DNA from 4 places in the Kitasatospora sp. NPDC002965 genome. Region 4 is predicted to be linked to each of the others. Evidence: riboswitches for the same ligand, from Rfam matches in the RefSeq annotation. Region 4 holds a riboswitch; each other region holds the start of a gene.
The links. Region 4 has a riboswitch for cyclic di-AMP ahead of ABZY91_RS19270 (M23 family metallopeptidase). Riboswitches for the same ligand answer to the same signal wherever they lie in the genome.
Positions count from the first base shown of each region.

Region 1: another riboswitch for cyclic di-AMP. It lies ahead of ABZY91_RS32350 (transglycosylase family protein); the one in region 4 lies ahead of ABZY91_RS19270 (M23 family metallopeptidase).
Region 2: another riboswitch for cyclic di-AMP. It lies ahead of ABZY91_RS40280 (NlpC/P60 family protein); the one in region 4 lies ahead of ABZY91_RS19270 (M23 family metallopeptidase).
Region 3: another riboswitch for cyclic di-AMP. It lies ahead of ABZY91_RS30590 (glycoside hydrolase family 16 protein); the one in region 4 lies ahead of ABZY91_RS19270 (M23 family metallopeptidase).

Region 1 is NZ_JBEXNT010000115.1:17,116-24,563, forward strand. Features, by position in the region: partial or broken gene ABZY91_RS32325 (phosphatase PAP2 family protein) at 47-757, opposite strand; gene ABZY91_RS32330 (hypothetical protein) at 1,034-1,633, shown strand; gene ABZY91_RS32335 (MazG family protein) at 1,749-2,798, shown strand; gene ABZY91_RS32340 (SDR family NAD(P)-dependent oxidoreductase) at 2,860-3,282, opposite strand; gene ABZY91_RS32345 (cytochrome P450) at 3,440-4,738, shown strand; cyclic di-AMP (ydaO/yuaA leader) riboswitch at 4,969-5,115, shown strand; gene ABZY91_RS32350 (transglycosylase family protein) at 5,121-6,074, shown strand; gene eno (phosphopyruvate hydratase) at 6,326-7,448, shown strand, end outside.
Region 2 is NZ_JBEXNT010000219.1:1,293-8,740, forward strand. Features, by position in the region: gene ABZY91_RS40250 (aminotransferase class V-fold PLP-dependent enzyme) at 1-392, shown strand, start outside; gene ABZY91_RS40255 (Lrp/AsnC ligand binding domain-containing protein) at 421-702, opposite strand; gene ABZY91_RS40260 (rhomboid family intramembrane serine protease) at 744-1,544, opposite strand; gene ABZY91_RS40265 (hypothetical protein) at 1,747-2,016, shown strand; gene ABZY91_RS40270 (NYN domain-containing protein) at 2,565-3,866, shown strand; gene ABZY91_RS40275 (NlpC/P60 family protein) at 4,079-5,122, shown strand; cyclic di-AMP (ydaO/yuaA leader) riboswitch at 5,487-5,639, shown strand; gene ABZY91_RS40280 (NlpC/P60 family protein) at 5,650-6,843, shown strand; gene ABZY91_RS40285 (NlpC/P60 family protein) at 7,072-7,448, shown strand, end outside.
Region 3 is NZ_JBEXNT010000103.1:10,492-17,939, forward strand. Features, by position in the region: gene ABZY91_RS30580 (IclR family transcriptional regulator) at 1-496, shown strand, start outside; gene ABZY91_RS30585 (hypothetical protein) at 777-1,292, shown strand; gene ABZY91_RS30590 (glycoside hydrolase family 16 protein) at 1,335-2,606, opposite strand; cyclic di-AMP (ydaO/yuaA leader) riboswitch at 2,616-2,764, opposite strand; gene ABZY91_RS30595 (MoaF N-terminal domain-containing protein) at 3,285-3,614, shown strand; gene ABZY91_RS30600 (alpha/beta hydrolase-fold protein) at 3,704-4,846, opposite strand; gene ABZY91_RS30605 (TetR family transcriptional regulator) at 5,196-5,816, opposite strand; gene ABZY91_RS30610 (SDR family oxidoreductase) at 6,008-6,772, shown strand; gene ABZY91_RS30615 (phosphotriesterase) at 6,845-7,448, opposite strand, start outside.
Region 4 is NZ_JBEXNT010000045.1:43,812-51,259, forward strand. Features, by position in the region: gene ABZY91_RS19245 (SpoIIE family protein phosphatase) at 1-910, opposite strand, end outside; tRNA gene ABZY91_RS19250 (tRNA-Ile) at 1,195-1,268, shown strand; gene ABZY91_RS19255 (TetR-like C-terminal domain-containing protein) at 1,452-2,021, opposite strand; gene ABZY91_RS19260 (alpha/beta hydrolase) at 2,155-3,054, opposite strand; gene ABZY91_RS19265 (YiaA/YiaB family inner membrane protein) at 3,193-3,483, opposite strand; cyclic di-AMP (ydaO/yuaA leader) riboswitch at 3,728-3,886, shown strand; gene ABZY91_RS19270 (M23 family metallopeptidase) at 3,899-4,768, shown strand; gene ABZY91_RS19275 (hypothetical protein) at 4,905-5,936, opposite strand; gene ABZY91_RS19280 (GNAT family protein) at 5,980-6,555, shown strand; gene ABZY91_RS19285 (sensor domain-containing protein) at 6,710-7,441, shown strand.

The DNA.
Region 1 (7,448 bases), on a different contig from region 4:
TGACCGTTCCGCCGAGGGCGGCCCCCGCGACCACGTCGTGCGGGTAGTGCACGCCGGCCGCCACCCGCAGCGCCGCCGTCCCGAGGCCGACCGGGACGACCAACCAGGTCCGGCGCGGGCTCAGCAGCACGAGGCCGGTGGCCAGCGAGACGGCCAGGGTCGCGTGGTTGCTGGGGAACGACCAGTCGCCGGGCGGAGGGCAGTCCGCGAGCACGGTGGCCGGGAGCCCGACCAGCGCGCGGCAGGGCCGCTCCTCGTCGATCACGGTCTTCAGCACCTCGCTCGCCCCGTACGCGAGCACCGTCCCGAGGCCGGTGAGCACCACCCCCGCGACCGTGCGGGCGTCCCGTCGCCCCCGCGCCGTCCACCAGCCGAGCGCCAGCAACAGGCCCAGCACCAGCAGTCCGGCCTCGGTCGCCAGCTCCACCAGCTCGGCCGCCGGGCGCGGCGCGTCGGCGACGGCCTCCACCACCCGCCGGTAGCCGGTGGCGGACGTGCCGGCGACCACCCGGACCGGTCCTTCCCCACCCCCGTGCGCGGGGGCCAGCAGGCCGACCAGACAGGCCCCTGCCGCCGGAAGCGCCACGGCGAGGGTCACCCGCAGACCCGTCGTCCGTCCTGCTGTCCGTGCTCCCGCCCTCCGTCCGTTCCTCGTCCGCCCGCCCGATGCCCGACCGCCCGATGCCCGACCGCTCCCGGTTGCCCGGCGCTCGGCCGCCCGCCTCCCGGCAGCGTTGTTCCTGACCGTTTTCGACATGATCGGGACGGTAGGAGCAGCAGGTGGGCCACGACCTGACCCGAAAGGCAGACGGCGACCTGGACGATCGTCAGGGTTTACGCCCGAGGCCCGAGGCCCCAAGCCCGAGGCCCGAAGCCCGCGCCGCCCCGTGTGACCCGTTCGGGCCACGGTCCGCGCCTGGCCGCACGCCCCGGCCTAGGCTCGGGAGGAACGCCCGGCCGCCCCTTCGCCGCCCAGCCCCGACCCCGCTGCGCGCCTTCCCCCCGTAGCCACGGAAGCCTCCCGGAGATCGCCATGCACCGTCGTCGGACCGCCGCCGCCGGTGCCCTGCTGGCCGTTGCGGGCCTGTCCGCGTGCGGCAACGCCGGGCTGACGGCGGGCACCGCGGCGGTGCTGGACGGCCGGCGGATCCCGGTCGGGGCGGTGGAGGCGCGGGTGGCCGCACTGCGGCACGTGTCCGGCGGCGCGTCGGCCGATGCCCGGCAGGAGCCGGACGGACTGGTCAGGCGGGCCGTCACCGATCTGGTGCTCGACGCGGTGGTGGCCCGGGCGGTGGCCGACCGGGGGCCGGCGGTCGGTGCGGCCGAGGTGGCGGCGGCCCGCGCGGCGGAGGAGGTGCGTTACGGCGGCGCGGAACCGCTGGCCGGGGCGCTCGCCGGGCTGGGCGTGCCGGGCGGGGCGATCGACGACCACCTCCGCCGCCGGCTGGGGATTCACCGCCTCGCCGCGGCCGCCGGCCAGGACGCCGGCACCCCGACGGGAGACAGGGCGGTCCGCCGGGCCCTGGCCGCCGCCGCGGTCGCCCTCCACCTGCGCGTCAACCCCCGGTACGGCACCTGGGACCCGGACCGCGTCGGCCTCGCCCCCGCCGCCCACCCCTGGCTCGCGCGCTGACCGCTCCGGACGGCGCGGGCGGGTGCGGAGCGGCGGACGGCGGCAGGCACTCCCGGGCGGCCGGGCGCCGAAACCCGCGAGCGGGGAGACGACGGCGCCGGGTAGGTTCGGGGATGTGACGACGAATCCTCCGGGCGCGAAGCTGATCCTCCTCACCACCACCCACCGGGTGGCCCCCGGGCTGCTGTCCTGGTCCGCGTGGGAGGCCCTGCGGTCGGCGGGGCGGGTGCTGGCGGGGGACGCCGGGCATCCGCAGCTCGCCCCCGTACGACAGGCCGGCGTCGAGGTGGAGGTCGTGCCGGCCGGCTCCGCGCCGTCGCTGGCCAGGCTCCTGACCGGGCAGCCGGCCGGGGAGGGCCCGACGGTCTGGCTGGGTGGTCCGGACGGGGACCCAGGGCTGACCGACGCGCTGGCGCGCCTCGCGGTGGAGCACGCGGGCGAGGTGCCGGAGATCGAGGTGCTGCCGGGCTCGTACGACCTGCCGGGCGCCCGCCTGCTGGACCTGGCCTCCGTGATGGACCGCCTCCGCTCGCCGGGCGGCTGCCCGTGGGACGCCGAGCAGACCCACGCCAGCCTGGTGAAGTACCTGGTCGAGGAGGCCTACGAGCTGGTCGAGGCGATCGAGGAGGGGGACCGCGACACGCTCCGCGAGGAGCTCGGAGACGTCCTGCTCCAGGTGTTCTTCCACTCCCGCATCGCCGAGGAGCACCCCACCGACCCCTTCTCGGTGGACGACGTGGCGGGCGACATCGTCGAGAAGCTGATGTACCGGCACCCGCACGTGTTCGGGGACGCCGAGGCGACGGGCGCCGCCGAGGTGGAGGCGAACTGGGAGACGCTGAAGGCCGCCGAGAAGTCGGAGCGCGAGTCGGTGCTGGACGGCGTGCCGGCCGGGCTGCCGGCGCTGGCGTACGCGGCGAAGCTGGTGTCGCGGGTGCGCCGGTCCGGGTTCGCGGGCGTGTCGGACGAGCCGTACGAGCTGCCCGCGGAGCTCACGCCGGAGTCGGCGGGCGGGCTGCTGCTCGCGGTGGCGCAGCGCGCGCACGACGCGGGGGTGGACGTGGACGCCGCGCTGCGGGCGGCGGCACGCGGCTACCGGGACGCGGTCCGCGCGGCCGAGGGCCTCAAGCCCGAGCAGTCGGAGCAGCCCGAGCAGCCCGAGTAGTCGGAGCCACCCGGGCCACCCGCGCGCGGCGGACCGGGGCGCCCGGCCCGCCACCGCGGGTTCAGACCCGCGCGACGTCCCTCGCCGGCCGCCGCTGCGCCGGGACGACCTCGCCGATCGCCTCGCCGACCAGCGCGACCAGTTCGGCGAGCCGCTCCAGGTCGAGGTGGTCGGGCAGGTCGGCGAGCGACACGATCCGCTCGCCGTCCGGTCCGGCCACGCAGAACAGGTCGATCGGGCCGAGGTGCTTCTCGGCGGTGTCGACGAGGGCGGCGACGTCGCTGGGGCGGCGGATGTCGCCGCAGACGCCGACGACCGGGCAGCCCGGCCGGTCGAGCTCGGTGGCGAGGTCCTCGGCGATGCCGACCTGCTGGTCGGCGATGAGGATCCCGGCTGCTCCGGCGGCGGTGAACCTGCGGGCGAGGTCGGCCCCCGACCCGCCGTGGAGTACCGCGATCACGACGACCGAACCGGTGTCCCGCATGGTGTTGCTCCTCCCTGTGGGCGGCCCCGCACCGGCGCCCACGGACATCTTGCGGAGGATCGTAGGCACGTCCTGACCCTCCGCAACAGGGAATACCCCTCAGGTGACCAGACTCACGCCTGTCGTGTCCGACTTGCACCCGGGATACCGTCGTTCCATGCCAGTCCAGCCCGCCTCCGCCCGCCCTCCGCTCTTCACCTGGGACTTCGCCGCCGACCCGTACCCGGCGTACGCGTGGCTGCGCGAGCACGAGCCGGTGCACCGCACCACCCTGCCGAGCGGCGTGGAGGCGTGGCTGGTGACGCGGTACGCGGACGCCCGGCAGGCGCTGGCGGACGGCCGGCTCTCCAAGAACCCGGCGAACCACAGCGAGCAGGCGCACCGCACCGGCCGGGTCGGCATCCCGGGCGAGCGCCAGGCCGACCTGATGACGCACCTGCTGAACATCGATCCGCCGGACCACACCCGGCTCCGCCGTCTGGTGTCGAAGGCGTTCACGCCGCGCCGGGTGGCGGCCTTCGAGCCCCGGGTGCAGCAGCTGACCGACCGGCTGATCGACGGGTTCGCGGAGCGCGGGAGCGCCGACCTGATCCACGAGTTCGCCTTCCCGCTCCCCATCTACGCGATCTGCGACATGCTCGGGGTGCCCGCCGAGGACCAGGACGACTTCCGGGACTGGGCCGGGATGATGATCCGGCACGGCGGTGGCCGGCGCGGCGGTGTGGGGCGCGCGGTGAAGCGGATGCGCGAGTACCTGGCGGAGCTGATCCACCGCAAGCGGGCGGACCTCGGGGACGACCTGATCTCCGGGCTGATCCGGGCCGGCGACCACGGCGAGCACCTCACCGAGAACGAGGCGGCGGCGATGGCCTTCATCCTGCTCTTCGCCGGGTTCGAGACGACCGTGAACCTGATCGGCAACGGCACGTACGCGCTGCTGCGCAATCCCGGCCAGCGCGCCCTGCTCCAGGAGTCGATCGCCCGTGGCGAGAGCGGCCTGCTGGAGACCGGGATCGAGGAACTCCTGCGCTACGACGGGCCGGTGGAGCTGGCGACGTGGCGGTTCGCGACCAGCCCGCTGACCATCGGCGGGGTGCTGATCCCGGCCGGGGACCCGGTGCTGGTCGTGCTCGCGGCGGCGGACCGGGACCCGGCGCGGTTCGCCGACGAGAACACCCTCGACCTGGCCCGCGCGGACAACCCGCACCTGGGCTTCGGGCACGGCATCCACTACTGCATCGGCGCCCCGCTGGCCCGGTTGGAGGGGCGGTCCGCGCTGGCCACGCTGCTCTCCCGGCTGCCCGACCTGCGGCTCGCCGAGAGCCCGGAGAACCTGCGGTGGCGCGGTGGTCTGATCATGCGTGGACTTCGTGAACTTCCCGTGGAATTCACCCCCGAGAAGATGCCCGAAAGGGCCTCTTCGGGGCAGTCGTCCGGTGCTCCGTCCGATCGGTGAGGCGACCCGCGACACGCTGACGGAAGGTCTCCGACCAGGCAGGACGGCGAGATTGAACCGCCACCAACCCGGACATAGCGCCCCCGTTGGTGGGCGATCCATCACCTGACGTGATTTCCGTGTGATACCGACGATATGAGCTTGTGATTGCTCTACGGATCTGTCTACTCTCCGTGGAGTTCGCAGCTGCGAGCCCCGAGCACGGAACGCCGAGTCCTGCCCGTCGTGCCCCGGGAAACCGACCAGACCCTGGGCAGGGGCGGGGGAACCAGGTTTGTTGCCGTCCCCCACGGCTTGGGGTGAAGCCGCCTCGCGCGGCCGGGCCACCTCCCGGTCCGAACCCGACAGCTCACCTCGCAGGCGTGCGGAGAGGGACCTCTTCATGCTGTTCGTCGGAACCGGCCGTCATCGTCGTCGTACCCAGACCGAGAAGGCCATCGCCGTCGCCGGCGTCGCCGGTGTCGGGCTGGCCCTGCCGATCCTCAGCGCCACCGGTGCCTCCGCCGCCCCGGTCTCCACCTGGGACGCGGTCGCCCAGTGCGAGGCCGGCGGCAACTGGAGCATCAACACCGGCAACGGCTTCTACGGCGGCCTGCAGTTCACGCCCAGCACCTGGAAGGCGTTCGGCGGCACCTCGTACGCGCCGCAGGCCAACCAGGCCTCCAAGGCGCAGCAGATCTCGGTGGCCGAGAAGGTCCTCGCCTCGCAGGGGCCGGGCGCCTGGCCGGTCTGCTCCAAGAAGGCGGGCCTGAGCAAGGGCGGCGCCCCGGCGGCGGTCGACACCTCGGCGGACGCCAAGCCGGCCGTCCCGCAGGCCGCCACCCAGCCGAGCGCGCCGCAGACCACCGCCCCGCAGACCAGCGCGCCGAAGCACGCCGCGCCGAAGTCGGCCCAGCAGGAGAAGCCGGCCCAGGCGGCCAAGCAGGCCCCGAAGCACGCCGCGCCGAAGCCGCAGGCCCAGCAGGACCGGCCGCAGGTGCAGCAGTACGGGCAGGCCCCGTCCTTCTCCGGCACGTCCGGCTGGGACGCCGACGCGAAGGTGTTCTGGTACGAGAACAACGGCGGCTGGTACTGGACCAGCCACCAGAGCGTCTACCAGCAGTACGCCGGTCAGGCCGCGGTCCAGGACGCCCGTCCGGCCGCCGCCCAGAGCGCCCCGGCCGCCCAGCAGGGCGCGGGCCACGGCTACACCGTCCGGGCGGGCGACACGCTCGCCGGCATCGCCGCCGGCCAGGGTGTCTCCGGCGGCTGGCAGGCGCTCTACGACGGCAACCGCGGCACCGTCGGCGGCGACCCCGACCTGATCGTCCCCGGCCAGGTGCTCACCCTCGGCTGATGCCGTTTCGCCGGTGGATCGCGAGGGGGGCCGGGTTCGACCGGGTCCGGCCCCTTCGTCCCGATCCGGCCCCCTTCCGTGGGGCAACCAGGTGAACTACCGGCGGGTAGCCGTGCCACACGCTGAGACGGGACCCGGGCCGACGTGGCCCGGAGAGCCCGTGCGGTTAGGCTCTGGTCGTAACGACTCCGCAATCGTCCGGCCGACAGCACCCACCGTCAGCCGAACCTGTTTCCGCTAGGAGATGCCTCGTGCCGTCCATCGATGTCGTCGTAGCCCGTGAGATTCTCGACTCGCGTGGCAACCCCACGGTCGAGGTCGAGGTGGGCCTCGACGACGGCAGCACCGGCCGCGCCGCTGTCCCGTCGGGTGCCTCCACCGGCGCCTTCGAGGCGCTGGAGCTCCGCGACGGTGACAAGAACCGCTACTTCGGCAAGGGCGTGGAGAAGGCCGTCCTGGCCGTCATCGAGCAGATCGGCCCGGAGCTCGTCGGCTACGACGCCACCGAGCAGCGCCTGATCGACCAGGCCATGCTCGACCTGGACGCCACCCCGGACAAGTCCTCGCTCGGCGCCAACGCCATCCTGGGCGTCTCGCTGGCCGTCGCGCACGCCGCCTCCGAGGCCAGCGACCTGCCGCTGTTCCGCTACCTGGGCGGCCCGAACGCGCACGTCCTGCCGGTCCCGATGATGAACATCCTCAACGGCGGCTCGCACGCGGACTCCAACGTCGACATCCAGGAGTTCATGATCGCTCCGATCGGCGCGGAGTCCTTCTCCGAGGCCGTCCGCTGGGGCGTCGAGGTCTACCACACCCTCAAGGGTGTGCTGAAGGAGCGCGGCCTCTCCACCGGCCTGGGCGACGAGGGCGGCTTCGCCCCGAACCTGGACTCCAACCGCGAGGCCCTGGACCTCATCGTCGAGGCGATCCAGAAGGCCGGCTACGTGCCGGGCAAGGACGTCGCGCTGGCGCTGGACGTCGCCTCCTCCGAGTTCTACGAGGACGGCGCCTACCAGTTCGAGGGCAAGGCGCTCACCTCCGCCGAGCTCATCGAGTACTACGCCGGCCTGGTCGCCGCCTACCCGCTGGTCTCCATCGAGGACCCGCTGGACGAGTCGGACTGGGACGGCTGGAAGGCCATGACCGACAAGCTGGGCGACAAGGTCCAGATCGTCGGCGACGACCTGTTCGTCACCAACCCGGCCCGCCTGGCCCGTGGCATCGAGACCGGCACCGCCAACGCGCTGCTGGTGAAGGTGAACCAGATCGGCTCGCTGACCGAGACCCTGGACGCCGTCGAGCTGGCCCAGCGCAACGGCTACCGCTGCATGATGTCGCACCGCTCCGGCGAGACCGAGGACGTCACCATCGCCG
Region 2 (7,448 bases), on a different contig from region 4:
AGGTCAAGGTGCTCAACCTGTTCGGCCCGGAGTCGGCCCGGGTGGGCGTGCTCTCCTTCGTCGTCCAGGACTGGAACAGCTCGCACTTCTCGGCCGCGCTCTCCGCCGAGTACGGCATCGGCGTGCGCGACGGCCTGTTCTGTGCGCACCCGCTGCTCCGCACCCTGCTCGGCGACGAGGACGTCGCGCCGTCCGAGTGCGGTGCGCCCGAGCCCTCGCTGCCGGGCGAGCGCAGCCTGAACGCGATCCGCGTGAGCTTCGGCGCGGGCACCCCGGACGAGCACATCGACCGGTTCCTGACCGCCGTCCGCGACCTGGTCACGGACGGGGCGGCCTGGAACTACCGCAACGAGGGCGGCCGTTGCGTCGCGGACACCCGTCGGGGAGCCTGACGGAGCGCCGGCCGGGCGCCTGACGGGGTCAGGCGTCGAGGCCGATCGCGAAGGCGGCCTCCAGGTCGTGCTGGGAGTAGGTGCGGAAGGCGATCTGGGTCTCGGTGTGGGCCACGCCCGGGACCTTGTTGAGCCGGCCGGGGATCACCTCGGCGAGGTCGTCGTGTCGCCGCACCCGCACCATCGCGACCAGGTCGTACCCGCCGGTCACCGAGTAGACCTCGCTGACGCCCTCGATGGCGGCGATCGCCTCGGCGATCTCCGGGATGCGGTCGACGCTGGTCTTGATCAGGACGATGGCGGTGATCACGGTGCGAGCTCCTTTGTGAGGTGCCGCCAGCGTATCGGGCGTCAGCCGGACGGTCGCGGGCGGCGGGCGGCCCGGGGGCGGCGCTCGGCCAGGGTGCAGGCGTAGAGGAAGCCGGCCGCGAAGCCGATCACGTGCACCAGGTAGGCGACCCCCGGCCCCGCCGAATGGACCGACCACCACTGCAGGGCGAACCAGAGCCCGAGCACCAGCCAGGCCGGGAACCGCAGCGGGAGGAAGAGCAGCAGCGGGACGAGCGTGGTGACCCGGGCCCGCGGGTGCAGGCGGAGGTAGGTGCCGAGAACGGCCGAGATCGCCCCGGAGGCGCCGATCAGCACCCGGGTCGAGTCCGCCGTGTGCGCCTCGGCGAGCGCGAAGCCGTAGGTGGCCACCGCCCCGGCCGCCAGATAGAAGAGGACGAACCGGGGGCGGCCGAGCCGCCGTTCGACGGTCGGGCCGAAGACGTGGAGGAAGAGCAGGTTGCCCAGCAGGTGCAGCCAGCCGCCGTGCAGGAAGAGCGCGCTGAGCACCGAGAGCGCCGGGTGCTTCCCCGGGGTCGGCGCGGCCGGGCAGCCGGGCACCGGGTCGGGGGCCTCGGCCAGCTGTTCGGCGGTGAGCGGATGCCCGGCCAGCAGTTCGGCCGGCACGGCCCCCCAGCGCTGTTCGTAGCGCTGCTCGGCACAGACCCGGGCCTGGTCGCGCCCGTACAGCGGATTGAGTCCGGCGGCGGGCCCGAACAGGAAGACCACGGTGTTGAGCGCGATCAGCGCGTAGCAGACGGCCGGAGCGGCGGCGGCCGGTCGGCCGTCCCGTGCACCGGCGTGGTCGAGGACCGGGATCGCCATGCCGCCAAGCATCCCTCCGGCGGACCGGGCGGGACCGCGTCGTTACGGCAGGTGGCCCAAGGCGGTGATCGCCGTGACCGGTGGTCACGAAGGTTGCCCCAGGCAATAGGCTTGGGGCGGGCCTTCCCGCCTCCCGCCGCCGACGCCGGGGCTCCGGGGGGAGCGCCTGAGCCCATCCAGGGACCACCCGAGAGGACCCCCGATGACTGTCCCCGCTCTGACCGCCGAGACGCGCTGGCGCTGCACGCTCTGCGGAAACCTGACCCGTTTCGACGTCACCCGCACCGCCCGGGTGACCGAGTTCCTCCACTTCGACCTGGCCGGCGATTCCAAGGTCGAGGAGACCCAGGTCCTCAGCGAGACCGTCGAGTCGGTGCGATGCCGCTGGTGCAACGCGGTGGACCAGGTCGAGCTGGTCGCCCGCCCGGGTGCGGCGGACGCCGGGCCCGAGGCCGTCGGCGAGCAGGGCTGATGCCCCGCCCGTGCGGTGGACGGCACACGGCGTGGCGGTCCACCGCACGGGACAATACAGAGAGAACGCACGGGGTGTGACGCGGGTGCCGGCCGCCGGCCGTCGCCCGCTGGACCAGGATCGGAGCCGAGGACGTGGTGGACGCAGCGAAGGAGCCCGCCGGGCCGCAGGGGCAGCAGCCCGCTGTGGACGCGCAGGCGCCGGACGCGGCCGTGGCCGCTCCCTTCGGTTCCGACGCCGCGGCCGAGGTGGCCGGCGGTGAGGAGCCCGGTGGCGGTGACGAACCGGCGGCAGCCGTCGACGGGCCGGGCGGGCCGGGCGAGCAGGGTGGGCACGACGGGCCCTCCGGTGCCGGTGGGACGGGCGACCGTGACGGGCTGACGCCGTCGACGGCGGAGGAGCCGTCCGACGAACGGCCCACCGAGACGCCCACCGAGACGCCTGCCGGTGCGCCCGCGGGGACGCCCACCGAGACGCCTGCCGGTGCGCCCGCGGGGACGCCCACCGAGACGCCTGCCGGTGCGCCCGCGGAGACGCCTGCCGAGAAGCTGGACCGGCCGCTGCCCGAGGGGGTGCGCCGACGGGTGGTCGGCCTGGCCGCCGACGCGCTCGGCGGGCTGCCGCTCGGCGAGCTGCCCCAGTCGCTGCGCCAGTACGCCAAGTTCACCCCGGCCCGTCGGGCCAAGTACGCGGCCACCGCGCTGGCCGCCGCGCTGGAGTCCGAGCCGGCCTTCCGCGTGCGGATAGCGGAGCGGCTGCGGCTGGGCCAGCCCGATCTGGTCCGGGCGCTGGAGTCGGGCACCGTTCCGGGTGCCGCCGATCCGATGGACGTGGCCGCCGCCGCCTACCTGGTCCGGTCGGCGGGCTGGAGCCGCCTGGTCGCGGAGGCGGGCGAGGAGGCCGAGCGGGCCGGCGCCGAAGGTGCGGCGGCCGAGGCGGCCCGGCTGGTGGAGAAGCTGCAGGCCGAGCTGGCCGAGGTGCGGGCCGCCGCCCGTGCCGACCTCGACCGGCAGCGGAGCGAGTCGGAGGACGTCCGCAAGGAGGCCGAGTCGCTGCGCCGGAAGGTCCGTTCGCTGGAGAGCGACACCCGCCGGGCGCAGGCCGAGACCCGCAAGCTGGCCGTCGAGTTCGAGGCGGTCAAGGCGCAGGCGGCGGCCGAGCGGAGTGCCGGCGAGAGCGAGACGCGGCGGCTGCGGCACCGGGTGTCGGAGCTGGAGACCGCCGTCGAGCAGGGCCGCCGGTCGGCCCGCGAGGGGCGCAGCGTCGAGGACATGCGGCTGCGGCTGCTGCTGGACGCCGTCCTCCAGTCGGCCCAGGGGCTGCAGCGGGAGCTGGCGCTCCCGGTGTCCCAGATCCGTCCGGCGGACCTGGTGGAGGCGGTGGTGCCGGGTTCGGCCTCGCCGCACGACGTGGCGCGGCGCGGTCTGGCGGAGGACGACCCGGCGCTGTTGGACCAGCTGCTGGCGATCCCGCAGGTCCATCTGGTGGTGGACGGCTACAACGTGACCAAGACGGGCTACCCGACGCTGCCGTTGGAGCAGCAGCGGATCCGGCTGCTGGGCGGGCTGGCGATGCTGGCGCAGCGCACCCAGGCGGAGGTCACCTGCGTGTTCGACGGGCAGGACCTGGACGTGCCGGTGATCATGGCGCCGCCGCGCGGCGTGCGGGTGCGGTTCAGCCGAACGGGGGAGACGGCGGACGAGCTGATCCGCCGGTTGGTGCGGGCCGAGCCGCAGGGGCGCCCGGTGGTGGTGGTCTCCACCGACCGGGAGGTCGCGGAGGGCGTACGGAAGGCGGGCGCGCGCCCTGTAGCCTCCGTTCTGCTGCTCAATCGGCTGGCCCGGCCGTAGCCGTGCGCCGGTTCCGAGCGGGCGGGAATGACGCCTGGTCAGCGCCGGGATTGCGGCGATGTGAGGGTCTCGTGAAGTCAGGGAGTGGGGGACGGGTTCACGCCAACGGGGGAGTGGCGCAAAGCGTGGATCTTCACTAGTGTCTGGCGTCAAACCTATTTTCCGGATTCTCACCCGTTCAGGTGAGTCCATTGGAAGAAGGAGCCGGTCTTTTGGCCTCCCACCGCCGTCCCAAGCAGCCGAGCCGCGCGCGAGTCACCGTGCTCACCGCGGCCGCTGCGACCGCGGTCGCTCTCTCCGCCCAGGTCGCCGCTCACGCCGCGCCGAGCCCGTCGCCCAAGAAGGACGACGTCAAGGCGCAGATCGACCAGCTGCAGGAGGAGGCCGAACAGGCCACCGAGCGATTCAACGGCGCCAAGGAGCGGGCCGACCAGCTGCGCAAGCAGGCTGACCAGCTCCAGGACCAGGTGGCCCGCGGTCAGGAGCAGATGACCCAGCTTCAGGCCGGGCTGGCCGAGGTCGCGGGTGCGCAGTACCGCACCGGCGGCATCGACCCGTCGGTCCAGCTGATGCTCTCCTCCGACCCGTCCGGCTACCTGGACAAGGCCAGCAGCGTTCAGCAGGCCAGCTCCAGCCAGGCCGAGGCGCTCAAGGGGCTCCAGGACCAGCAGCGCCGGCTGGACCAGCAGAAGGTCGAGGCGGCCGCCGTCCTGGCCTCGCTGGACACCACCACCAAGGACCTGAACCAGTCCAAGGCGGAGGTGAACAAGAAGCTCAAGGAGGCCCAGGACCTGCTGAACTCGCTCAGCGCCGCCGACCGTGCGGCCCTGAAGGCGGCCCAGCAGCAGGCCGACCGCGCCTCGCGCGGGACCGAGCGCCCGGACCTGGGTGAGCTCCCGAAGGCCTCCGGCATGGCCGGCTCCGCGGTGGCCCTCGCGATGGCCCAGCAGGGCAAGCCGTACGGCTGGGGTTCCACCGGCCCGAACAGCTTCGACTGCTCGGGGCTCATGGTCTGGGCGTACGGCAAGGCCGGGGTCTCGCTGCCGCGTACCTCGCAGGCCCAGGGCAACTACGGCACCCGGGTGCCGTCGCTCGCCGAGGCGCAGCCGGGTGACCTGATCATCTACCGCGACGACCGCAGCCACGTCGCGATGTACATCGGCAACGGCATGGTGGTGCACGCGCCCCGCACCGGTGACGTGATCAAGGTGATGAAGGCCGACGGGATGAAGATCAACACGATCCGCCGCGTCTGACGCGCCGGGGTGTCCGGCCGTTTGACGGTCCGCCACGACACGCCCGCGGGCCCGCCGAAGGCCCTGTGATCCGCGCCACCTCCGAACGGGGGTGGCGCGGGTGTTTCGGCCGCCGGTTCGACCGCGAGGTGAGGAACGATCAGCTCCGTGTACGGCGCTGGTCACACCCGGTCATATTCACAAATGAACTTCGGTATTCTTCTAGCTTTTTTCCGACAAGGATTTGAACGGATCACGGATCTGTTACTAGGGTCGTACCTCGAACCACCGCACAGTCGATCACCCAGCCCGGGTGGCGGCGGTGGTTCCCGCCGAGTTCGTGAAACAGCGGGACGGGCAGTCGCCCGTCCGAGTGAGAGCCCAGCAGTCGGGGGCGCTGTGGAGTGGAGCCGGGGAACCACGTTCCTCCGGGGTGAATCGGCGCCAGGTCGGTCGCGTGAGCGGCCGGTGAGGCGTCGTAGGGCACGCTTCCGCCCGAACCCGTCAGCTCACCCGGTAGGCGGATGAGGAAGAAGGAGTCCGCCTTCGTGGCGTCCCATCGTCGTCCCAAGCCCGCCGGCCGCACCCGGGTCTCGATCATGACCGGCCTCGCCGCCGCGGCCGTCGCCCTTTCCGCGCAGTCCGGCGCCCACGCCGACCCGACGCCGACCAAGGACCAGGTCAAGGAGCAGGTCGACCAGCTCAACGAGCAGGCCGAGATCGCCACCGAGAAGCTCAACGGCGCCCAGGCCAAGCAGCAGGAGCTGCAGAAGCAGGTCGGCGACCTCCAGGACAAGGTGGCCCGTCAGCAGGCTGTGGTGACCGAGGCGCAGGGCGGCCTCGCCGAGATCGCCGGCGAGCAGTACCGCACCGGCGGCATATCGCAGACCGTCCAGCTGGTGCTCTCCTCCAGCCCGGACAACTTCCTCAACCAGGCCGACGCCCTGAACCAGGCCGGTTCGACCCAGTCCGGCGCGCTGAAGGAGCTCCAGGAGCAGCAGCGCAGGCTCGACCAGGACCGCACCGAGACCCAGAACAAGCTCGGCGAGCTGGAGGCCACCACCCAGCAGCTGAAGACCTCCAAGGAGGAGGTCCAGGCCAAGCTGACGAAGGCCCAGGACCTGTTCAACACCCTCAGCGAGCAGGAGCGCCTGGCGATCCGCGCGGCCGAGGAGAAGGCCGCCGCCGAGGCCAAGGCGAAGGCGGACGCCGCCAAGGCCGAGGCCGCCAAGGTCGCCAAGGCGAAGGCCGACGCCGAGCGCGCCTCCCGTGAGAACGACCGCACCAACCTCAGCGCGCCGTCCACCCAGGCTCCGTCCACCCAGGCGCCCGCCGCGCCGGCCTCCTCCGCTCCGGCGGCGCCGAAGCCGGCCGCGCCCGCCGCCAACAGCTCGCGCGCCGCCGCCGCGATCGCCGCGGCCGAGAGCAAGCTCGGTGCCCCGTACGTCTACGGCGCCACCGGCCCGAGCAGCTTCGACTGCTCCGGCCTCACCGGCTGGGCCTACGCCCAGGCGGGCGTGTCGCTGCCGCGTACCTCGCAGGCGCAGGCCGGCGCCGGTACCCGGATCGGCTCGGACATCTCCCAGGCCCAGCCCGGCGACCTGGTCATCTTCTACGGCGACCGGCACCACGTCGGCATCTACGTGGGCGGCGGTCAGGTCATCCACGCCCCCAAGCCGGGTGCGTCGGTGCGTTACGAGGCGGCCTCCAACATGCCGGTCAACTCCATCGTGCGCCTCTGATCCCCGATCACGCGGTCCGTACGGGCCCGGTCTCCCCGCGAGGGGAGGCCGGGCCTGCGGCTTTTCCCCCGCTCGGGCTGATGTCCGATTGAGGGTCAAATATTCGGGTTGGGAGGGGTTTGGACTCGGTTGCCCGGACTCGCTAACGTCTGCCACCGGACTCCCGCTTCCAGCCGTCCTCCCCGGGGCGGCGGCGGGCCGTTGCCGCAGGATCGGAGCCGACGCCGCATGCCCGTGCACCGCCGTTCCCCGCTGTCAGGTGCGCACGCCCTCGCCCGGGCGCTGGTGCTCACCGCGGCGGCCACCACCGCGCTGGGTGTGGCGACCGGAGGCACCGCCCAGGCGGCGCCCGGCTCCCCGGACGGGCCCGCCAACCGCAAGGACGTCAAGGCCCAGGTGGAGCAGCTGTACGAGGAGGCCGAGCAGGCCTCCGAGCGGCACAACGCCGCGCAGGAGGCCCAGCAGAAGCTCCAGCACGAGACCGGCACGCTCCAGCAGCAGACCGCCGTCGCCCAGGACGAGCTCAACCAGCTCCGCGGCGACCTCGCGGCGGTGGCCGGCGCCGAGTACCGGGGCGGCGGCATGGCGCAGACCGTGCAGCTGAT
Region 3 (7,448 bases), on a different contig from region 4:
CCTGGCCGAGCTGATGGAGGCCACCGGCGAGACGGCCAACCTGGCCGTGCTGGAGGGCGGCGAGGTGGTGTACGTCGGGCAGGTGCAGTCGCGGCGCTCGATGCGGATGTTCACCGAGGTCGGCCGCCGGGTGCAGCCGCACTGCACCGGGGTCGGCAAGGCGCTGCTGGCACAGCTGCCCGAGGAGGAGGCGCGCGCCGTCCTGGGCCCCAACCCGCTGGCCGCCCACACCCCGCACACCGTGACCGACCCGCAGGAGCTGATCCGCCAGCTCGCCGAGGCGCGCGAGCGCGGTTACGTGGTGGACGACCAGGAGCAGGAGATCGGGGTGCGCTGCATCGCGCTCGCCGTCCCCGGCGCGCCCACGCCGACGGCGCTCTCGGTCTCCGGACCGGAGGCCCGGATCCGGGCGCTGGAGGAGCAGGCCGGATCCGCCTCGCTGGTGCCGGTGATGCACGAGATCGCGGCCCGGCTGGGACAGGTCCTGGCCCCCTGACACCGCCCCGCCGGAGGCCCGGCCGAGGCGCTGTCGGAGGCGCTGTCGGAGGCAGTGTCGGAGGGCCGACCGTACGGGACGTCGGAGCCGCCGTCCTCCCCTGCCCGGGTTCGCCCGCCCGGGCGACCCGAGGGCGGGTTGGCCCGGCCGCGGCGGACGGGTCGGTCACTGTGGATCGGGACGTGCCCGCGACGGCGCGGGGCGCACGAACGCAGAGGCAGGGTGAGCGGCGATGTCGCGCAGAGGGTCCGTACGGGGTTTCCTCGGAAGGTCGCTGACGGTGGGGTCCGCGCTGGTGGCGCTGGCCGCCGGACCGGCGTGGGCGTGTCCCGACGCCGACGCGACGGCGGGCACCGACCCGGGCAAAGAGAACGCGGCGACGGCGCCCGCGACGCCCGCCGTCTCCGACTCGGACCTGGAGGTGGTCCGGCTGGACCCGGACGCCGCCGCGCCCGGCGGCACCACCACGGTGCACGCCTTCGTCGGCAACGCCGGACCGGACCGGACGGCCTCGCCGTTCACCGTGGTGGTCACCCTGCCGGAGGGGGTGACGGCCGAGGGGCCGTTCTTCCCGGAGAACTGCTACGAGTTCCAGAACGGCCACCGGGTGCGCTGCACCTTCCCGGCCGGGCTGGGGGTGTACCGCAGCGCGACCGCCCTGATCCCGGTCAGGCTCGCCCCGACCGTCCCCCTCGGAGTCCTGGAGGGCGGCTACGTCGCGGTGCGCAGCGACGACGACCACAACGAGTCGAACAACCGGCAGCCGTTCACGATCCAGGTCGTGCAGACCGACTGAGACCGCCCGCTCCTCCGGGAGCGGACGGTCTCGGGGCCGGTCCTAGCGGTAGACCCGGACGTAGTCCGCGGCGAAGGTGATCGGCGCGGTGCCCTGGGGCGCGGGGTGGTACTGCCCCGCGCTCAGGGACAGGTTGAGGATCAGGTACGCGGACCAGGTGGTGCCGACGCCCTTGCCGTCCGAGAAGACCTTGACGCCGTTGACGTACCAGTCGACGGAGGTGGCGCCGTAGTGGGTGCCGATGGTCACCCAGCCGTCCTTGGCTATCGCCTTGGCGTCCGTGTAGTACAGGTGACCCGGCTTGACATGGTTGGTCAGCTCCAGCAGGTTCGGGTTGTCGGGGTGGTACTCGAAGGTGTCGATCTCCCCGTTGCCGTTCTTCCAGGTCCACAGCGCCGGCCAGGCGCCGGTGCCGGCCGGGAGCTTGACCCGGGTCTCGGCGTAGTCGCCGGTCTTCACCTGGAAGCCCTCGCTGGAGTACTCGGTGGTGAGCAGCCCGGTGTCCCAGGACTGCTTGCCGTTCTCCAGCTTGTTGGCACCCGGCCTGGCGGTGAACGTGGCGGCGCCGCCGCCGACGGTGACGTTGTTCTTGTTCAGCCAGTCGAGCTTGTTGTCGTCGGGGTTGTGGTTGCCGTAGCGGTAGGCGCTGCTGCGGTCGCCGGTCCAGCGGGAGCCGTAGGCGATCGGGCCGCTGAACTCGTCGGACCAGGTGAGCTTCTTGCCCGCGACGGGGGCACCGGTTGCGGGGGGCGTCGTCGGGCTCGTGGTGGGGGGCGCGGTGGGGGTCGTGGTGGGGGGCGTCGTCGGCGACGGGGTGGGGGTCGGGCTCGGCGTGGCGGTGGCGGAGACCACCAGCTGCCGGGAGGGCAGGTTGTGCCAGGCACCACCGAGGTCCTGCCAGAAACCGAACTGGGTGTAGGTACCGGCCGCCAGGGTGCGCGCACCGGTGGTGATCGACAGGCCGCTCGGGCAGATCTGCGCGTTGCTGACGTTGCCGGGGAAGTCGAGGTTGCGGCCGGCCGCGTCGCGGATGCCGACGCCGACGGTCTTGGCGGTGAAGCAGGCCGAGGAGTGGACGGCCAGCGAGGCGGTCGAGGCCTTGCCGGCGACCATGGTCGCCGGGGTGAGGGCGTCCTGGGTGACGGTGGGCGCGGTGGCGGCCTGGGCTCCGGTGAGGGCCGGGACGCCGAGCAGGCCGGCGCCGGTGACGGCGAGCGCTCCGGTGGCGGCGAGGGCGGCGGTGCGGCGCCGGTGGGTGGGGCGGGCGTGGCGGGGCGCGTGGCGCCGGGCAGGCCGGTGCGGGGCAGGGGGCATGGCTGGGTCCTCTACGACGCCTGCGAGGTGAGCTGTCGGGTTCGGGCTGAGGTTGCCCGGCCGCCTGGGGAGCGGCTTCACCCCTAGCCGCAGTCCGGGCGCGGAGGCGCACGGACCGGGCACTGACCTTGGGTCCCCCGCTCCCGTCCGCTGTGGTGCTCGGGTGCCGACCGGCGGGTGGACAGGACTCGGCGTCCCGACGGTGGGAGTCCGCGACAGCGGACGCCCCTGCAGGCTAGGCAGGCCGCCGGGGACCGGACAACCTCGCACGGACGGTTGTCGCGCAGGTCACAGACCCGGGGTCCGCGGATGATCAACGCGCCTGCGGAGTTGATCAGTTGGGAGGAAGCTACGGATCAGGCCCGGCCGGGACCCTCCGGTCCGGGGCGGCACCGGCGCCGCGCTCCCGAGGAGCACCGCGGCCCGGTCGAGGAGGGCCGCCCGGAAGGGCCGCCCGGAAGGACCGGTTCCCCGGCCGGTGGCGGGGTGGAGCGGGAGGCGGCCGGCAGGAGGGCGCGGCAGGAGGACGTCCGGTGCGGGGCCCGGCCCGTCGGCCCCCGTCCCCGTGCCCGAGTACGCCGCGAAAGACGGGGCGGTCGGATAGGTTGGGGATCCAACCGCGCCGGAACCGTCCGGACCGCACCGGGAACCGCATGAGAGACGAGGACCAGCCCCACCATGACCGCCCCCCTGCCCGGCTTCGCCGGCCGCACCTTCCTGTTCCAGGTCGACAACGGCGCAGCCTTCCGCAACGCCTACTCGGCCGACGGCAAGCGGCTGCGCTGGGAGGGCCTCGGTGAGTCGGCCGGCCAGTGGGAGGACGTCGCCCTGCACGTCGCCGAGGTCGGTCCGCAGCTGTACTTCGTCAGCTGGACCGAACAGAGCGGCATCACCGTCAGTCACGTCATGGACCTGGGCCGGATGACGGTCCGCGCGTTCTGGACGTACGAGGGCGAGGGCGGCCGGGTCGGCGAGCTGCACACCGGCACGCTGCAGTCCGTGGCCTGACGGCCGCCTGTCGGCCCCCGGGCCACCGGGCCACCGGGCCACCGGAGACGTGCCGGCCGTCCTGGCCGCCTGCCGATCGGGCCCGGTGGTCAGACCGTCCGGCCGGGAACCACCAGGTGCTGCGAGATCCACTCCAGCGAGGACGGGAGCAGCCTGCTCCAGGTCTCGAAGTTGTGGCCGCCCGTCTCCAGCATGCTGTAGGAGACCTTCATCGGGCTGCGCGTCGCGGCCACGAACGCCTCGGTCTCGCGACGGTAGTCGCCGTCGCCCTCCTTGGTGCCGGCCAGCAGCACGGCCACCTCGGGCTGCGGCAGGTTCTTGAGGCGCCACATCAGGTCGGCCTCGTTACGGCGCTGCTCGCTGCCCTTGAAGAGGTCGCCGGTGGTCGGGTCCTCGGCGGCCCGGTAGTAGCCGGAGAGCGAGACGGCGGTCGGGTAGACCTCCGGGTGGCGCATGGCGAGCTTGAGCGCGCAGTAGCCGCCCGTCGAGTTCCCCATGAACGCCCACGCCCGCGGATCGCCGGAGACCCGGTAGGTCGCCTGGATCGCCGAGGGCACGTCCTTGGTGAAGTACGTCTCGGACTGCGGGCCGCCCGGGACGTCCTCGCACTCGGTGTCCTGCGGCAGGGCCGGCGAGGGACGCACCAGCACCAGGACGGTCGGCTGCATCCGGCCCTCCTGGAGCAGCTTGAGCGCCGCGCCCGGGTAGTTCAGCCGGGTCACGAGGTTCTTGGCGATGCCGGGGAAGCCGGTGCTGACGACCAGCGCAGGGAACTGCTTCTGCTCGTACTCCGGCTGGAAGTACTGCGGCGGCAGGTAGACGTAGCCCTCGGTGGAGAGCCGGGTGGTGGCACCGTCGATGCGGATCTCACGGATCTCGCCGGACTGCTTGGGTTCACGGCCCAGTGCCCCGCCGCCCTTGACCTCGGCGTGCCCGATGGTCTCGACGCGCAGCCGGCCGGAGGCGTCCGCCTTGTTGTGGATGACCACCGGACCGCTGTCGCCGGTGCCCAGCAGGTCGTCCCAACTGCTGTAGAAGGCGAAGTAGTTGTTGGCGACCAGGCCGAGCGCGGCGAGCACGGTGAGCTGCGTCGCGCACAGCGCGCCGATCCGGCCGAGCACCGCCTGCCAGGTCCGCTTCGACAGTCTCGGCCACAGCCAGACCGTCCCGGCCATCGCCGCGACGGCGATCAGGACGGTCAGTGCCAGCACCTTGTGGCTCGTCAGACCCATGTCTTGTTTGCTCCCACGCCTCGTACTCCCCCGCCCCCGGGGGAAGGACACCCGGGAGGGCCGCCCCGGTTCCCCGTTCACAACGGGGGCCGTCGCCGGGGCGCGACCACCCACCCTAGCGGTCCGAAGCGGTGCCCCGGACCCGCCGACCAGCGGTCATCGCCTCGGTCTCCGGGAGGAGACGCCCGCCGCGCGTACGGGCCGGCCTCGCGCGGGAGGGCCCGGCGAAGCCCGCTCCGGACCACGGGAAGGGCGAGGGCGCGGTGGGGCGAGGGCCTCCCGCACGGCGCCGGGACCACGCTCGGACGGCGCCGGGAGGTCCGGGCCGGTTGCTCCGCCTGGGCCCGCGTCAGCTGACGCGGGCCCAGAGACCGAGGCCCGCGGTGAGCTCGTGCATGCAGCGGGCGCCGAGCTCCCGGGGCGATCCGGGGCCGGTGGCCGCGGCCCCGGAGACGGCCCACTGCTCCAGGGCGACCCGGATGGCGGTGGTGGCCGCCGCGGCGGCGAGCCGGATCTCCAGCACGTCGGTGCCCTGCGGACAGCGGGCGGCGATCGCCAGGTGCAACCGCTGCTCGGAGTCGGCGTGCACCCGCTGCCACACCGAGGCGAGGCGGGGGTCGCGGAGCAGGTCGCGGGTCCACTGCATGGCCTCGACGGCGTCGTCGTCGGGCGGCGTCAGCGACTCGGCCGCCGAACGTTCCAGGGCCTCGCGCACCGGCAGGCCGGCCGAACCCTCGGCGAAGAGCCGCACCCAGCGCTCGCCGCCCGCCGCGAGCAGCGGGGCGACGGCGTCCTCCTTCTCGGAGAAGTAGCGGTAGAAGGTGCGCAGCGAGATGCCCGAGGCCTGGGCGATCTCCTCCGCGGTGGTCGCCTCGGCCCCGCGGGCGGCGAAGAGCGCCGCGGCGGCGCGGGCGATCTCCAGCCGGGTGCTCTCGCGGCGGCGCTGGTTGAGGGTGGGGCGTCCGGTCACGGGGTCAGGCTACGCGGACGGCGGGCCCGGTGGCACGTTGCGCCGCCCTGGCACGGGGAGACGGCAGGGCGTGGCCGGTCGATGTGACGCGGGGAGCACAGGTGACGCGTCACGCCTTTTTGGCACGACGTGCCACATGGGCGTACGGTGCCAGTGAGGTCGCGAGACCACGAACGGAACGGAGTACCACCATGGAGCGCTTCAACGGACGGAACGTCCTGGTCACCGGCGGCGGCTCGGGCATCGGACAGGCCACCGTGCACCGGATCCTGGCCGAGGGCGGGCGGGTCGTCGCCGCCGACGTCAACGGGACCGGTCTCGGGGCCACCCTGGAGCGGGCAACCGCCGACGGCACCGCCGACCGCCTCAGCACCGTGGTCCTGGACGTGTCGGACGAGACCGCCGTCCGGACCGGCGTCGCCGAGGCGGTGGCAGGGCTCGGCGGGCTCGACGTCCTGGTGAACGCCGCCGGCATCCTGCGCTCCTCGCACACCCACGAGACCAGCCTGGAGTTCTGGAACAAGCTGGTCGCGGTCAACCTGACCGGCACCTTCCTGATGACCCGCGAGGCCCTGCCCGCCCTGCTCGCGGGCGGCCGGGGCGTGGTGGTGAACTTCAGCTCCACCTCCGCGACCTTCGCCCACCCCTACATGGCCGCCTACGCGGCGACCAAGGGCGGCATCCAGTCCTTCACGCACGCGATCGCCGCCGAATACGCCAAGCAGGGCCTGCGCGCGGTCTGCGTCGCACCCGGCAGCATCGACAGCGGCATGACCCACGACCCGGGACTGCCCGCGGACGCCGACCTCGGCCTGCTGGCCAAGCTCTCCCCCGCCCTCGGCCAGGGCTTCGCCGGACCGGAGACGGTCGCGGGCGTGATCGCCATGCTCGCCTCGGAGGACGGCGCGTTCGTCACCGGGACGGAGATCCGGATCGACGGCGGCACCCACATGTGAGGCGTGGCGCCGCCTGGGGCCCGCCCGCGTAGGCCGGGCGGGCCCTCCGGTCGCTCCGGTCGCTCAGGCCGCTCAGGCCGGCCGGCCCGGCCCGAGCCACTCGGCGGCGAAGGCCCGCGCCGGGTTGGCGGTGAGAAGCCGGTGCGGAAGATCGGGGCCGAACGCCCGGGAGAGCCGCGGCGCCAGGGCCGTGAGCAGGTGTGCGGGACCAGGGGTGCGGCGGGCCGAGCGGGTGGTGGTGTCACCACCGAGGAGCAGCCGGTCGCCGTGGCCCGCCTCCACCACCGCGGCGACGGTGTCGAAGAGGTGGTGGTCGGTCGCGTGGTGGGCACGGGAGGGACCGTCCAGGGCGAGGTAGGCGCCGGACGCGGCGAGCTCCCGGTGCAGCCGCAGGTCGGGGTGGCGGTTGAGGTGGCCGAGGATCACCCGCTGCGGCCGGACGCCGTGGCGACCGCAGAGCAGATCGAGGACCTCGGGTGCGGCGGTGCCGAGTTCGTGGTGGACGGCGATCGGCGCGCCGGTGGCGTGGTGCGCCTCGGCGGCTGCCGCCATGACCCGGCGGGTGTGCGGGCCGAGCCCGTGGTACTCCCCCGCCACCTTGATCAAACCGGCCCGGACCCCCTCGGGGGCACCCCGCAGTCCGACGGTGAGCTCCGCGACGAACAGGCCCGCGAGC
Region 4 (7,448 bases):
GCGGTACCCGGTAGCGGATCCGGTACGGACCGCCGGTGGCGAGCGCCTCGGCGAGCGCGGCCTGGACGTCGGGCAGGTCCTCGGGGTGGACGAGCAGGTCGAGGTCCGGTGCGGGGGCCGGCCCGCTCCCGTCCGGTGCGGGTCGGCCGACCAGCCGGTGGGCGTGGGCGTCCCAGTAGGTCTCGCCGGTGACCAGGTCGCGCTCGAAGGCGCCGTGTCCGGCGGCCCGGAGGGCGAGCGAGAGCATCGGGTGGCCCGGTGCGGAGGCCGGACCGGTGCCGTCGGGATCCGGCCCGGGGCGCACACCGCCCGGCCCGCGCCGTCCGGCCGACCCGTGCGACCCGGCCGACCCGCCCGGCGCGGCGGGTGCGCCCCGGTCGGTCCGGGCCCGGCGTTCGGGGTGTGCGTGGTCGAGCAGGTGGGCGAGCCGGTGGGCGCAGGCGTCGCCGAGGGTCTCCAGCACGTCCAGGTCGCGTCGGGGGACGGTGCCCCGGTGGGCGAGGGCGAGGGCGAGCACGCCCACCGGTTGTTCGTCGACGACCATCGGCAGGGCGATGACGGCGACCATTCCGGTGCCCATCCCGGCGTTCCGATTGGGGTAGTCGACGCTGGTGCGCTCGGGGCTGAGGAGGTACGGCCGGCGCAGCCGGAGCGCCGTCGCGGCGGGGAGGTCACCGGCCGGATCGACGACGCCGTAGCGCTCGTGGGCCCAGTCGGGGAGGCCGTGGGAGGCGGTGAGCCGGAGCATTCCGGTGGAGTCCAGCAGGTAGAGCGCGGAACCCTCGCCGGTGATCCAGGCCGGCCCCTCGGCGAGGACGGTTCCGAGCAGTTCGGCGGCGCTGGTGCAGCCGAGCAATAAGCGGACACAGCGCATGGCACTGCGCGCGGTGGGGCTGCTGCGCGGGTCCACGGGATTTCCGGCCTTTCCGGTTCCTTATGAGCCAGTCAATTCTTAATACCCTATTTCCAGTGCTGGCGAGCGGTAGCCCGGACGGCGTACCGGACTCGGGGTCCGGCCGTCGGTGGTGCCCGCCCTGCGTCGCCGGTGGGCGGCCCTTCCGGACGGCCGTCCGCCGGCCGGGCCAATCTAACCCCTGGTGGTCGATTGATCCCGTTTGTCCGTTCGGAACCGCCCGCGGGGCGGCCGGTGGCGTGGCACCCCCTTCCGGTCCGGTACCCTTCTCCGTGCAGCACGGGGCTATAGCTCAGACGGTTAGAGCGCTTCCCTGATAAGGAAGAGGCCACAGGTTCAAGTCCTGTTAGCCCCACAGCACCGAAGGGCCCGGAGCATCCCCCGCTCCGGGCCCTTCGTCGTTCTCCGCCTGCGGACCGCGGCCCCCGCCCCTTCTCGCCGCCGCAGGCCCTCCCTCCCGCACGGCGCCGGGCGCGGGGCTCGTGGGCCGGGGCCCGAGCGCCGGGACGCGCCGGGACGCCCGCGGGCCCGGGGGCCCTCAGGGCCGGGGCCAGCCGTGCAGTCCGGCCGTCAGCACGGTGATCATCCGGTCCTGGGTGTCCTCCAGGTCCTCGGCGAGCCGGAAGCCGCCGCCGATCGAGAGCGCCGCGAAGCCGTGGGCCAGCGAGCGGAAGGTCCGGGCCGCGTGGATCGCCTCGGAGCCCTCCAGCCCGTACGCGCGCAGCACCGCGACGATCACTCCGACCAGCCGGGCCGCCGCCGCAGCGAGGTCCTCGTCCGGCTGCGGCGCCTGCGGCAGGGCGCCGTACCGGTGCGGGTGCTCGGTGGCGTACGCGTGGTAGGCGCGCAGGACGGCGGCGACGGCGTCGTCCCCGCCGCGTCCGACGGCGGCCTCGGCCAGCCGGTCGGCCAGTTCTCCGGTCACCCGGACCGCGACCAGCCGGCGCAGCTCGGCGAGGCCGCCGCTGACGTGCTTGTACAGCGAGGGGGTGGCGACGCCGGCGCGCCCGGCGACGGCGGCCAGGGTGAGGGCTTCGGGGCCCTGCTCGTCGACGAGGGCGAGGGCGTGGTCGACGACCTGCTCGGGGGTCAGACCGACTCGGGGCACGGCGGGTCTCCAGGGTGCTTCGGTGGTGGCTGGGGCTGCGAGGGGCGCGTACGGCCGCTCAGGGCCGCGCGGAGCCGCTCAGGGCCGGGCCGCGCGGTTTCGGGCCCGGGGGGAGCCGGGCCCCGTGGGCGGCTCAGGCCAGGGCGGCGAGGAAGGGCAGCAGGGCGTCGGCGGTGGCCTGCGGGTGGTCGGCCATCGGGTAGTGCCCGGAGCCCTCGATCATCACCTTCCGCGCGTCGAGCGCGGCGGCCTGCCGGTCGGCGACCAGTTCCGGCTTCGAGAAGTCGGGGTCCTTGGAGCCCATCACGACCAGGGCCGGGCACCGCACGGCGGAGGTCCAGCCGGTGGGCGCGGAGTCCCCGCGGACGTAGCCGCGGGTGGCGGTCTTCCGGCCGGGGGTGCGCATCGCGGCGACCAGCCCGTCGACGTAGGCGTCGTGGTCGGCCGGCTTGGCGGTCGGGTAGGCGAACTTCCGCTGGTACAGGCCCCAGAAGGCCGGCGAGTGGACGAGGAGGGCGCCCATCGCGCCGACCACCGCGCGCTGCAGGGCGTTCGGCGGCGGGTTCTCGACGAAGGCGTCCAGCAGGACGATCCCGGCGACCCGCTCCGGCGCGTCCCCGGCGGCCCTGACCACGGTGGCGCCGGTGTACGAGCTGCCCGCCAGGGCGGCCCGCTCGATGCCGAGGTGGTCGAGCAGGGCGAGGACGTCGCGGGCGATCGCGGCGGGCGAGTAGTCGTCCCAGGTGATCGAGGACTCGCCGAAGCCCCGCAGGTCCATGGTGATCACCCGGCGGCCGGCGGCGGTCAGCAGCGGGCGCAGGTGCCGGTAGGCGGCCCGGCTGTCGAGCATGCCGGGGAGCAGGACGACGGGGACGCCGTCGCCGTGGCCGGAGTCGTCGAAGGCGAGTCGGCCGCCGGGGAGGTCGAGGTAGCGGGTGACGGGGGCGGTGCCGGTCATGGTGGGCCTCCTCGGTCCGCCGCGGGCGGGCTCGCCGCGCGGGTTCGGGTCGTCGGCGACTGCGCCGATAGCCATAAAGCTAAGGCTAATAGCCTTAGCCGTCAAGCTACGACCCGATTCCGAGGGGGGTGGGCGCGGCGGCCGGGCGTGACGACCGGTCCGGCGGCCGGCCCGGTGACCGCTCCCGGCGGAGGCGCCGGGGCGCCCTCCGCCTCAGACCCCCTCCACCTTGAACGGGTCGTGCTCGGCCAGCAGCTTGTCCAGCCGGGCCTGGTCGACCCGGGTGACCAGCTCGGTGGACTCCTGGCGGTCCCGGACCACCTTGGCCAGCGTGAACGCGGAGGTGATGGTGTAGAGCAGGCCGAGGCCGAGGAAGGCCCGGGTCCAGGCCCCGACCGGGAGGTAGGCGATGCCGATCGCGAGGGCGACGGCGGACAGGAAGAAGGACAGGACGGCCTGGACGTAGTACGCGGCCGTGGTGCGTGACTGCATCGGTGTGCTCATGGCGCCAGGATGGCCGCGCGGACTCCGGTCGCACATGAGTAGAGGTACTCAGATGGGGGGCCGTTCGTTGACGTCCTATCACGTTCGGTAGTGTCAGTTGTCGTCAATCGTCCCAAAACGCCCATCGGACCGCGCGCGTCCGGCCCGTATCCCGTCGTCCTCAACAGATGGCTTGGAATCGGGGGCCTCTCGGATTAACGTTTGATAACGCAGCGCGGTCCCTAACGCCGTAACCAGACGGCACCGTGCGCCGTCGCCTAATCCCGCCGGCCGGCCTTCGGGCAGGCCAGGGAGCCGGGGAACCATGTTCCTTGGGGTGAATCGGCCGGGCCCAGGCCCAGCCGTAGGAGACCTTCCTGCTCCGAACCCGTCAGCTAACCCGGTAGGCGCGAAGGAAGGAAAGGAGCGCGCCTCCGTGGCGTCGACGCACACCCCGGCACACCCGTCCGGCTTCTCCGCCGGTACCCAGCTGCTCGACCACCCCCGCACTGCGGCCCACCCGGGCCTGTTCGGCGGCCCGGCGGACGAGACCGCTCCGCAGACCGCCGAGATCAACCGGCACCGGATGCCCCGTCAGACCCGCGGCACCGCTCCGCTGCTCGGCGTCACCGCCGTCGCGGCCACCCTGGGCGCCACCGGCTTCGCCTCCGCGACGCCGGCCGCCGCGCCCGCCGTCGAGGTGCCGGACGAGACCCCGGTCGCCCTCTCGGCCGACCCCGGGCTCGCCCTCGCCGCCAGGATCCAGCAGCAGGCCGACAGCCAGCGCACCGCCGCCGACGAGACCGCCCGGGTGCAGGCCGCCCAGGAGGCCGAGGCCAAGCGCGCCGCCCAGGTCGCCCAGCAGGCGCAGGCCAAGCGCGCCGCCGAGGAGGCCGAGAAGGCCAAGCTCGCCGCCATCAACCTGCCGGTGCGCGACTACAGCCTCTCCGCCCACTACGGCCAGAGCGCCCGCTACTGGGCCCACCTGCACACCGGCCTGGACTTCGCCGCCGACACGGGCACCGCCGTCTACGCGGTCGGCCAGGGCACCATCACCTCGGCCGGCTGGGCCGGGTCCTACGGCTACCGGATCGTCGAGACCCTGCCCGACGGCACCGAGATCTGGTACTGCCACCTCTCCTCGATCATCAAGGGCTCGGGCAAGGTCGTCCCCGGCCAGCAGATCGGCAAGGTCGGCGCCACCGGCAACGTCACCGGCCCGCACCTGCACCTGGAGGTCCGGCCCGGCGGCGGCGCCCCGGTCGACCCGGAGAGCTGGTTCGAGCAGCGCGGCATCAACCCCTGATCCCTGCGACCCCTGCGACCCCTGCCGAGCCGCGCTGAGCCGAGCCCGGCAGCCCCGCGAGGCGCTGCGACCCGTTCGACGCCGAGGAGCCCCGGCGCGGTCCTTCGAGGACCGCGCCGGGGCTCCCGCGCGTCCGTCACGCCCCGGGCCGCTCCCCGGACTCTTCCCCGTGCGGCTCGCCCGACGGGTCGTCCCACCGGTCGTCCGACGGGTCGTCCCACCGGTCGTCCGACGGGTCGTCCGACAGGTCGTCCGACAGGTGGTCCCACCGGGGGTCCGACGGGTCGTCCGGCGTCTCCTCCGGGAGCGCCGCCAGGTAGGCGTCGATCTCCGCCTGACCGGGCTCCGCCGCCAGCTCCGGGAACTCGTCCACCAGCAGCCACGGCAGCCCCGGCACCGTCCACTCGCCGGAGAGCTCCAGCGCCGCCCCGACCGCCGCCTCCTCGAACGCCCCGAAGTCCCCGGCCAGCTCGGACGGCATCGGCCGGCCCAACGCGGTCAGCTCCGCCAGGTTCCGGTAACTGCGCTGCATCAGCCCCTGCTCCAGCAGCCGCCGCGCACCGTCCGACGCCATCCCGACCGCCAGCTCCCTGGTCCCGCCGCCCCAGCCCCCGTCGTCCACCGGGTCCAGTGTGCCGTCCTCCTCCAGCGCCGCGAACGCCGCCAGCCGCTCCTCCTCGGCCAGCCCGCCGAAGGCCTCCAGCCAGGACCGGACCGCGTCCCCGTCGGCGGTGTCCACCCCGTCGGCACGCAGCAGCAGGGTGTACAGCCGCGGCCAGGTCACCAGGTCGGCCCGGCGCAGCAGCCCGGTCGCCAGCTCGCCCTGCCACTCGGCCTCCGCGTGCAGCCGCTCCTGCCGCTTGGCGTTCAGCCGCCGCGCCGCCCGCTGGTGGTCGATCAGCAGCCGCACCGCCGCGCCGTACGCCAGCGGGTCCTCCCCCGGCGCGGGCTGGACGTACAGGTGCAGGCGTTCGTACAGCAGGTGCTCGACCGCGCCCGAGGTCAGTTCGGGCCAGCCGTCGTGCATCCTGCCCCCGCCCAGTTCCAGCAGCGCCAGCACTGCCCGGAGCGGGCCTTCCGGCACCGGCGCGCGGCCCTCCGTCTCCGCCCAGGCGAGCAGTTCGGCGGCCTTGGTGCGCGGGGCGAGCCGCAGGTCTTCGTCTTCCATAACCACGAACCGTAACCGCTGGTCGGGGGTAGGGTCGGCAGGCATGGTGCCCGTCCGACTCACCGGCCCCCGGCTGGCCATCCGCGAGTTCCACCACACCCCCGAGGACGTCGAGGCGCTGTACGCGGTCTTCGGTGACCCGGAGGCCACCCGGTACCTCCCGTTCGAGACGCGCGACCGGGAGGACTGCGCCGACCAGATCGAGCAGTACCTGGAGGAGGCCCACCAGGAGGAACGGACGGTCTACCGGCTCGCCGTCACCCGGCTCGCGGATGCCGAGGACCCGGCCGACGCCGCCCCGATCGGCAACGCCGCGCTCGGGCTCGGTGACCGCCGGTCCGCGTCGCTGGGCTACGCGCTGCGCCGCGACGTCTGGGGCCGCGGCTACGCGGGCGAGATCACCGAGCTGCTCTGCGGCCTGGCCTTCGGTGCGCTCGGCGTGCACCGGCTGGAGGCCCGGGTGGACGTCGACAACGCGGCGTCGGTCCGGGTCCTGGCCAGGGCCGGGTTCCGGCCGGAGGGCCGGATCCGGCACGACGTCCGCCCGGGCGGCCGCCGGCACGACTCCTACCGGTACGCCCTGCTCGCCGAGGAGTGGCCCGGTCCTGCGGGGCGGTGACGGGGAGGCCGGCCGGGATGCCGGGGGGAGGGGGGATAACCCCACCTCCGGTTCGCCGGGGAGCCGGATGTCCGCCGCGACGGCGTTTCGGCAGGCTTGAGGAGTCAGCAGGACACGCCGCACGAAGACCGACCCGAGGGACCGAGACCCCGCCATGAGCACCCACAGCATGCAGCGCAGCGAGTACGACGCGTACGACGCGTACGACCGCCACGACGGCGTCGTCCGTCGTACCGAGGAGCCGCCGTACGCCTGGCGGGCCCCGTTCACCTCCTACTTCTACCGCGAGCTCGGCTACACGCTGACCGGCCTGCCGGTGGTGACGGCCGGCTTCACCCTCGCCGTCACCCTGTTCTGCCTGGGCCTCGGCACCTTCGTCACCGTCCTCGGCCTGCCGGTGCTGGCCGCCCTGACCACGGCCGCCCGCGGTTTCGGCCGGCTGGAGCGGTCCCGGGTGCGCACCATGCTCGCCCTGGACGTGCCCGGCCCGGAGCCGGTCGTGGCCACCCGGCCCGGCGTCTGGGGCGGGGTCACCGCCCGCCTCGCCGACGCGGCCGGCTGGAAGGCCGTGCTCTACCAGGTGGTGATGTTCCCGTGGGCGATCCTCAGCCTCGTGATGTCGACGGTCTTCCTGACCGTGGGCTGGTCGCTCGCGCTCTACCCCGTCTACCACTGGGTCTTCCCGACCTACACCGACTGGCCCGGCTACAAGCTGTTCGACTTCTACGACAGCGACGGTGTCGAGCACGTCTTCTACGTCGAGTCGGCGCCGCAGATCGCCGGCGTCTGCCTGATCGGCCTGCTCTTCGTCTTCGTCACCCCGCAGCTGGTGCGCGGCCTGACCAACGTCAACCGGCTCGCCGCCCGGGGCCTGCTCGGCCGCTGACCGCCCG